2 regions of the Peribacillus sp. NPDC006672 genome follow, and region 2 is predicted to be linked to the other one. Evidence: riboswitches for the same ligand, from Rfam matches in the RefSeq annotation. Region 2 holds a riboswitch; the other holds the start of a gene.
What was found. Region 2 has a riboswitch for cyclic di-AMP ahead of ACQKKK_RS17730 (APC family permease). Riboswitches for the same ligand answer to the same signal wherever they lie in the genome.
Positions count from the first base shown of each region.

Region 1 (4,806 bases), on a different contig from region 2:
GAAAAAGTGAGCCCCTCTGCCATAATATGAGCCAAAGAAGAAATGATTTCTGCAGGAATGGCCGTCAGCTCTTTTTTCTTTCTGATTCCAAGCCACGTCCTCTCCACTTTTAAAGGCTCCAGCTTTAGCGGAATCAGGCTCCCTAACATCATATAATATGTAGAAAGGGAACGAAAATAAATTTTGTTGAACCAGCCATCATCCTGGGCAAGGTACACAAATTGATTATTCAATTTACGGAAAAATGGAGGGTCCAGATGGGTTTTTGCATGCCCTAAATATAAAAGTTCAGCTAATTCCCTTCCATCCAATTCATCCAGCCCTTCCTCTTCTTCAAAATCGATCCAACAGAAATCTCCATATGCCCGGACATTTTCTTTAACGAGCTTTGCTATATCCTCAGATGAAGCGCTATCAAGCAGGACATTCAAATTGTATTCCCCACCATCAAATTGATGTTTCAATAATAAGATGGAATCCAAGGTATATGGCAAAGAATAGACAAATTCGCGAAAATTGAGTCCATTAAAAATGACAAACCGTTCGGAAGCCTGCATATGCATATATAAGATATCATTGTTATCATTCTTCATAACCTGATCCCCTCCGAGCTCTCAATCAATAATGTTATTTTATCAAACTTTTGGGTATTCAAGTAAGTTATATAACCCGGAATATTATTCATCATCTGAATCGTGTAAATAATGTGAATACCTGAACTCTATAATTACCTATAAGGTTAAGGAACGAACACGACAATTTTTAATAATAGTGAAAAACAAAGAGTTGGAGGAATTGACGACGGATAAAATTGAAAAGGTTTTATCATTAATTCTTTTCATGAGGCAACTTGTGGCAATCAGAATTAGAAAAAAACTTATTTCAGGATGATACGATCCTTGATATCGGATGTGGAGCAAACTGCCTTCGCATTGTATAAAAAAGGACTTCAAAGTGGAGCGTGATTAGATTTAACTACTGCCATGATTCAAGAAAAAATATCGCAAGAATATAACCTGGATATCCCCTTTATCCTTGGCAATGCAACGAACCTTTCTTTCAATAAACCACAAACAGGGTTTTCAGTCATCGAGAGCTTTTACCGAAGTGAATTATTCCATGAAAGCGATGATGTCAACGCTTTCTCTTCGGATTGCAGCTGCTGGATCGTTCAAAAATAAGGATACATTTTTCAAACACAAAAAAATCCAGAGTGATATATCACTCTGGATTTTTTGTATTAAGATACTTGTTCTAATTCTTTATCGGAAGGAGGGTTGAATTGACCTTCCCATTTAGAGATGACGATTGCTGCAAGTGAATTACCGATAACGTTTACTACTGTACGTCCCATATCAAGAATACGGTCGATACCGGCAATAAATGCCAAACCTTCAATAGGAATACCAACTGTTCCTAATGTCGCTAAAAGAACTACGAAGGATACCCCTGGTACACCCGCAATACCCTTAGACGTGATCATTAACACTAGCATTAGCGTAATTTGCTCATAAGCACTTAAATCGATTCCGTACATTTGAGCGATGAAGATAGCTGCCAACGCTTGGTATAATGTTGAACCATCAAGGTTAAAAGAGTATCCAGTCGGAATAACAAATGTAGCTATATGTTTCGGACATCCCGCTTTTTCCATTTTTTCCATAAGTTTCGGAAGAACCGCTTCTGAACTCGCTGTAGAGAACGCAAGTATCAATTCTTCTTTTAGAAGTTTAATCAATGTAAAGATATTGAATCCTACAAATTTTGCGATAAGACCCAGAACGACAATTACAAAGAAAATCATTGTTCCGTATACAGAAAGCGCTAACTTTCCTAACGGAATTAAAGATTCCAAACCGAACTTGGAGATGGTCACACCGATTAGGGCAAATACTCCAATAGGAGCAAATTTCATGATCATATTAGTTAGGTAGAACATTCCTTCTGCTGTACCTTGGAAGAAACGGAATACTGGTTTACCTTTTTCACCGATAGCGGCAATACTAAGTCCAAATAATACGGAGAAGAAAATGATCGCTAACATATCGCCTTGTACCATAGCTTGAACTGGATTGGATGGTACAATGTGAACGAGTGTATCTACAAACGATTCATGCTGCTTAGTTTCTGCTGTATCAACATAAGAGGAGATATCAGTCTGTTCCAGCTTATTCATATTTACACCAGCACCAGGCTGGATGATATTAGCGGAAATTAAACCAACAGCAATCGCAATCATAGTTACCACCACAAAGTATGATAGTGATTTAGCTCCTAGTTTACCTACCGCTTTTAAATCACCTACACCCGCAACTGCAACGATAAGGCTCGATACAATGATTGGTACAACAATCATTTTAATCATTCGTAGGAAAATGTCTCCGAATGGCTGTAAAAAGCTTTGGGCCGTCTCATTACCATAAAAAATGGCACCAACGATAATCCCTAGAATTAAACCAATGAAAATTTGGCTTGCTAAACTTAATTTGAACTTCTTCATATACTTTCCTCACCTTCCATAAAGTCTTTGATGCAAAAACATTTTGTCTCGGTAAGGGAAACAAGATACTAATAGAAAGAAAGTAATTTTTCTTTTTTTGAAAAACTCTGTCTTTACGCCGAAAAAAAAGACACTTCATGTGTCGATTTCTTATTGGCGTGAATATTCACACATGTTCCCTTAAAGACGCTGACGAGGTTAGCTGTCGGGTTAGGAATTGGAAACACAAATTGCCCTTTCATTTCTGAATTCACCCCTAGTGGATTAAAATCCACAAAATTGGGTCCCCCGTTCTTGGAATAAGATTAAGCGAGTTAACTTATAATAAAATATTATACTAAAAAGGTTAATCTGTAAATAATTATTCTCGTCCATTTTAGAAAAAATCTTTAAACATGTCTGAATATTCTGTATTCGTGACGATTGTACCTATTATTACACTTCCCGATTTTTACTCATTTAAGCTATATGGATATATAAATAATAACTAATTTGACATCCCCTTTCTTTAAGAAAGAAGCAGTTATTTTTCCAAAATGCCAAGTAATAGATACCTTACTTTTTCCCTAGAGGTGAATTTTTTATAAGTTTTAGTTTTCACTTTTTCAAATTGAATTGGAGTAATAAAATAGGAATGGTTCTTCACTACCCTATTCGGTTCTAGCAGGATGACATCACCTACCGACGGTCCCTTTATGAGTTCTTGCTTACCTTCTGCTTTAAGCCCTTTTGTAATGTAGTGTTTATCGACATAGCCTTTTTTAGTCAATTTGTAGACATACGGATTTTTTTGGTAATGTACTGCCTCTATGGGAATGGAGGGTACACCGGCTTTCTCATTGGTTATTACAGTAAGGTTGACTTTAGATCCCACCAACAAAGATTCGGTTTCTTCACCCTCCGGTTCAATTAAAGCCTGAAATGGAAATCTGTTATCCTTTTTTAGTGAAGGCTCTTCTGCTGGATAGGAATTGATACGGCCTATCGTTCCTTTCAATGCCTTTTTTAAATCAGAGGAACTTGCTTTTATAGTCATGCCCACTTCAGCCTTTTTCATCTCTTCTTCAGAGAAATCACCTTCAATTCCCATGTTTGTTGAAACGATGGATATAATCGGGTTATTCAGGTTTTTATTGATATTTTTAACTACACCATCAGCTTCACTCGTCGTCACAATCGCTCTAGCCTTCTCCTCAATTGAATTTAATTTAGCATCAAGCATTTTTACTTTTTCATTCAAACTGTTTTTTTCGAGTTCTTGCTTGTACATTTCTTGCTCAATGTTACTTTTAATAAGATCTGAAGAGCTTGTGGTTATATTAATATTCAAGTTTTTTTTCACAGATTCATCAATGACCGCTTTATCAGGCTCACGGTTAAGGGTCCCTTGAGAAACCCTTAACTTCCTAATATATTCGTCAATCCCTATAATTTCTCCCTCTGCAGCAGTTTTCTCCGCTTCCAAATTCGCTTTAAGCGCATCAAGTTCGGTTGTCGTATACTCAAACAACGAGGAGCCAGCCGTTACCGAATCTCCTTCTTTTACAAGGAATTTCTTAAAATCATTTTTCTTGGTTTCAAAATAGATATCATACTCTTCTACAGGCTTAATTACCCCATTTGTTTGAAAAGTATCCGTAATTGTATCTTTTTTTACCATTGACCAGTTTTCCACGAAAACAGTTCGTTCCACTTTGCTTCCTTTTTTTTCAATTAGGTATATGTTGACGGTTATTAACACAATCGATGCAATAGAGACCGCCGCCACTTTCCATTTCCCGCTCATTCTTTTCACCCGCCTTATACAAATACGCCCACTTGGATGTATGCTAAAAAGGCTTTAACAAACCACGTGGCCAGATAGAATAGAACAATCATTACAAGGACCAAATAATTATTTCGTTGTGAAAACTCCTTTAAATAGAAATATTGCAGGGCAATAATAAGAAATTGAAAAATGGTGATTTCGCTGGAAAAGTGAATAAAGTAATCACTTCTGAGAAAATACTGACCGATGACTCCCAATGAGAAAGGATTAGAATCGTTGCCTATATCCATTAATACAAATAGAGGAATCAGTAACGTTTTTTCCAATAATTGCAACCCAAAAATGATCATTTGAACGATAACTAATTTTATGTATGGGATATCTGTAACGATCCAAAAGAATAGGGCTGATAAAAATATGTATATGGATGGGTAGATTAGGCTTGCTATTATATTGCCGCCCAATATCAGAAACTTTCCTGTTTCAAATTCATTAACACTCATCTTCGTGATTTCTTTGGAAAATGATTCAGAACCAA
Region 1 covers NZ_JBNNOR010000031.1:6,815-11,620, reverse strand. Annotated here, with positions in the region: gene ACQKKK_RS25585 (hypothetical protein) at 1-593, opposite strand, end outside; gene ACQKKK_RS25580 (cation:dicarboxylate symporter family transporter) at 1,241-2,500, opposite strand; cyclic di-AMP (ydaO/yuaA leader) riboswitch at 2,673-2,822, opposite strand; gene ACQKKK_RS25575 (efflux RND transporter periplasmic adaptor subunit) at 3,024-4,286, opposite strand; gene ACQKKK_RS25570 (hypothetical protein) at 4,301-4,806, opposite strand, start outside.
Region 1: another riboswitch for cyclic di-AMP. It lies ahead of ACQKKK_RS25580 (cation:dicarboxylate symporter family transporter); the one in region 2 lies ahead of ACQKKK_RS17730 (APC family permease).

Region 2 (4,806 bases):
GGGCACTGTCGCAACAACTACATTTCTTCTATAAAGTAAGTAGGCGCGGATCAGTAAACTTGATTGGTTATGAAGAATATTGTGCCAGGCCTTCTTCGGAATGAATTGCGGGATGATCACTGTAACTCTATAGTTGGATTCACTCGCCTTATGTTCAACTGTATCCACAAATTTAGTTAATGGCTGAATGATACTTCTATAATAAGAGTTAAGTGTGACGAGTCTAACATCTGGCTGCCACTTTTTCCATTTTTCTTCAAATTTCTTTTCATCTTCTCTTTCAAAAGCAACATAAACGGCAATGACCTGATGTGCTGATAGAGATTTAGCATAATTTAAAGAGTTCTCAACCACATGAGTTATACCAGCCACAGGCACAATAATGATATTACCTTCTATTGGCAAGATGGGCTCACAAGTTGTAATCCTTAGCTGGTCACCAACTGCTTCATAATGCTTCCTAATTCGATGAAAAATTAATATGATGATAGGTAAAAAAATCAAAACAGGCCAAACGTGAGTAAATTTGGTTAAAAAGAATATCATCGTGACGATAAAACTAATAGTGGCACCAATTGTATTAATGGTTAATTTCATGACCCAGCCTTTTGGCTTTTCGCGAATCCATTTGACAATCATCCCGGTCTGGGAAAACGTAAATGGAATAAATACCCCTACCGCATAAAGTGGAATAAGATTTTCTGTATGTCCCCCAAATGCGACTATTAAGATGATGGATGCAAGTCCTAGTATGATAATTCCATTGGAATATCCTAATCTGTCCCCTCTAATCGTAAACGCCCTTGGTATGAATTTATCTTTTGCAAGATTCACCGCAAGCAAGGGGAAAGCGGAATAGCCAGTATTGGCAGCAAGTATCAGGATCAATGCAGTCGTACCTTGAATGAAGAAATACATGAAATTCCGACCAAAGATTACTTCAGCAATCTGCGAGACGACCGTCACCTTTGCGCTAGGAACAATGCTTAAATAGTAAGCTAAGAATACGATTCCCGTAAATAATACAGCCAGTAAGGAACCCATAGCTATTAAAGTTTTTGCAGCATTATTCGGGGCTGGATCTTTAAAGTTTGGAATTGCATTGGAAATCGCTTCGACTCCTGTCAACGCGGAGCTTCCTGATGCAAATGCTCTTAGCAGTATGAATAAACTGATGCCCGCTACTGGAGTCCCGATTGGCGCGTGTAATTCCGGTGAAACTCCTCCCGTCAGGATCTTGTAAATTCCTACACCAATCAAGATGAACAATGCTAAAACGAATAGATAAACCGGATAGGCCAAAACAGAGGCCGACTCCGTAACCCCTCTTAGATTAAGGATGGTAAGCAAAAATACAAAAATGATGGCTATGACTACATTATATGAATGAAGGCTGGGAAAAGCGGACGTGATGGCATCCGTACCTGCAGAAACACTTACAGCTACAGTTAATATATAATCGACCAATAAGGATCCTCCAGCTATCAACCCTGGATTGATACCTAAATTGTTTTTTGAAACCACATAGGCTCCCCCGCCATGGGGATAAGCAAAAATGATTTGTCTATAGGACAAGATCAAAGCAGCCAACAGTAACAAAACTCCGATGGCGATGGGTATGGAATACCAGAATGCGGCAGCACCGACCGTGATCAGAACGATCAATATTTGCTCCGGTCCATAAGCAACCGAGGACAAAGCATCAGAAGATAATATCGCCAAAGCCTTTGTTTTGTTAAGCTTTTGATCACCTAGTGCATTTGATTTTAAAGGTCTTCCTATCAAAAACCTCTTTATAGAAGATAACATAAGAATCCACCACCATTTTTAAGTTATAAGTTTATGTTACACAGCTATAGTAAAAACCAGAAAAACGGAAAAATGCCTACAAGTCATAACTAAATAGACCTGTAGACATCCATTTTTTTGTCTAACAAGCTCCACCTTCCTTCTCATATAACGCTTACGAGGTTAGCTGTCGGATTCGGACCTAAGAGTAGCCCTACCTTGAAAGGATTCACCCCTTGGATTATAAATAATCCCAATAACGGGTCCCCCGTACCATAAGGTTTAAGCGATTTAGAAATACGAAACTGTTGATTATCATACTCCCGTGAAATGGAAAAGTAAATAAAAATTTTGCACAGTAAAATTTTCATTTATTGTAAGTGAGGCTTTGTTCTGACGTAAATAACATAAGTGATCCAAGCGCATGATTCGAAGGTAGGAAAAAGGTGAATAACTTGTTTAAAAAAGAGAAACTTCCCAATCAATTATTAAGAAATCCATGAACAAAACGGTGATACTTGAGGAAAAGATTACCGAATTACGAAACTGTTTAAATCTCTAATTTATCAACGGTTCACCTTTCTTATTAAACGGATCTGCCCCCATTCGATAGGTTTACAATAAACTCCGTGCTGAAAATCAAAAATTCGCTTCTCGGAATCCACTTTGATTTCCATCCATTTTAAAAGGGGCATTCTTTGATTCTAATTAGTTCCTTCCTTCTTGAATTGTTCCTAAATTGCTTTTTTTAAAGACAAAGTATTTCTGGCCAATATAGTTCAGTACTGTATAAAAGATTGTTCCAATAAGTACAGCCACATTTTGCTGTATGGAAAAATGAACGGATCCTTCCAAGGATTTTGCGATGGCTTGGCCTAAAGAATATGCGGCGGAATAACAAATAAGGATGACGCAAAAGAAACGGGCAGCCCCTCTCCGCCAATCTATATCGCTTCTAAAAGTAAAAGTCCTGTTCAACAGAAAACTCGTTACTGCTCCCGTACCATTGCCGAAAAAGGTCGAGAGCCAGTAAGATAATTCAAGAACATTCATGAGAAAAAGCATGATGGAAAGTCCAACCCCTGTATTGACTATTCCAACCAATAAAAAGCGGATAAAGGAGTTAGTGTGTTTTAGATAGTTTTTCAATACTTGTCCGTTCATTATCTAGTTGCTCCCGTTTTTTTAAATCGAGCGGATTAAATAAATCCAGATCCACAATATATTTAGGCCGGCGTTTAGATTCATTATAGATTTTACCGATATATTCCCCAATCAAGCCGACAGCAATCAACTGAAGTCCGCCGATCAACCATATGGAGGTAATTAATGAGGTCCAACCAGTTTCGGTCTGCCCATAAAACTTTAACCATAAAAAGTATGAACCAAAAAGTAAGCTAATGAAAAAGGAAAGACATCCTAGCCATAATACAAGCCGGATCGGTGTGACTGAAAAGGAAGTAATGCCATCAAGAGCAAAAGCAACCATCTTCTTAAATGGATATTTCGTTTCTCCAGCCAATCTTTCTTTGCGGTCATAATAAACAGAGTCCGTCTTAAACCCAATAAGCGGGACGATTCCCCGTAAAAAAAGGTTCGTTTCTTCAAATCGTTCCAACTCCACGATTGCCCTTTTGCTCATTAGCCTGAAATCTGCATGATTATAGACAAGGTTGACCCCCATTTTGTTCATCATTTTATAAAAACCAGTTGCAGATGTTCGTTTAAAAAATGAGTCAAGGTCCCTTTTCTGGCGCACGCCATATACAATTTCACATCCTTCAGTGAATTTCCGAATGAATTCAGGGATGACTTGAATATCATCTTGCAAATCTGCATCAATTGAAATCACACAATCCGAGGCTTCCTTAGCTGTTAACAATCCGGCAAGGAGTGCATTTTGATGGCCTGCATTCCGGGAAAGCTTTAGCCCACGAACAAATTCATTGTTAATCGTTTCCTTATATATGATCTTCCATGTTTGATCTTTGCTTCCGTCATCAACCAATAGAATTTTACTTTGACCAGAAACTACATTTTTTTCGACTAACCCCTTCACCAATCCACAAAGCTGGGAAATGGTATCCTGCAAGACACTTTCTTCGTTATAACAAGGTACAACAATCGTCACTATCGGTGAATTCACTATATCCCCCCCTTTTTCAAATGACTCTGTATAAATGAATTTTCCATACGGTCCCTTTCTTTGTGAAAATCCTATCCAATTCCAACCCGTTTGCCTTCGCGTTATTGATTGGTATGGCAGAAAAAATATACTTGCCGCCTAATCCTTTAAACGCATCTACATTAAGCTCCAAATTATCCAACTCTTTCTTCGAGCCTTTTTTGAACATATAATGCTTACCAAGCTCATCAACAAATAGGTAACAACGTCCTCCCCATTCATCAAAGTAGATTCTGATGTTTTTATTCTTAGCCAATTCGTTTTCAATTATTTGACGAAATTGATGTTTGTATGTAAGCGGATAGAAATTGTTATAGCTATCGAGCGTGTAAAACCCATTAAATTGGGCGATAGCAGGATGTAGACCAATGCTTGCAACCCGATATTCTTCTTGTGGGAGGCCAATATGCTCTTCTATATCCTGAAAAAGGCTTTCTGCATAGAACTCTTTAAAAGATGGTTTTTTATTGTAAGTGATTTCTTCATTGAAACCCATTAAAACCATAACTTGAACGGCAATGAAGATTGAAAGGGTTTTCTTAGCAAATTCACTGTGTTCCCAGATGATTTTTATGGCGAGCGCAAACCCCAAGTAAATCACCATCGGCCTTAAAAAGTGAAATCTGGCAAAATTAAAAGTATCCAAGGTGTGGAACCTTTCTGTTAAAGGAAGCCATCCTTTATAAAACCAAAATGCATACCACGCGGAGAGCATAAAATTCAAACCGAACAAAAAAACAAAAACCTTTTCCTGTCTCCACAGTTTTTTGATCAAAATAATATAAAGGGCAAAAGCTGTTATCGGCAGGATGATAAGTGCATGTACAGTCATG
Region 2 covers NZ_JBNNOR010000010.1:167,707-172,512, reverse strand. Annotated here, with positions in the region: gene ACQKKK_RS17730 (APC family permease) at 1-1,809, opposite strand, end outside; cyclic di-AMP (ydaO/yuaA leader) riboswitch at 1,945-2,087, opposite strand; gene ACQKKK_RS17725 (GtrA family protein) at 2,497-2,952, opposite strand; gene ACQKKK_RS17720 (glycosyltransferase family 2 protein) at 2,912-3,934, opposite strand; gene ACQKKK_RS17715 (DUF6044 family protein) at 3,951-4,806, opposite strand, start outside.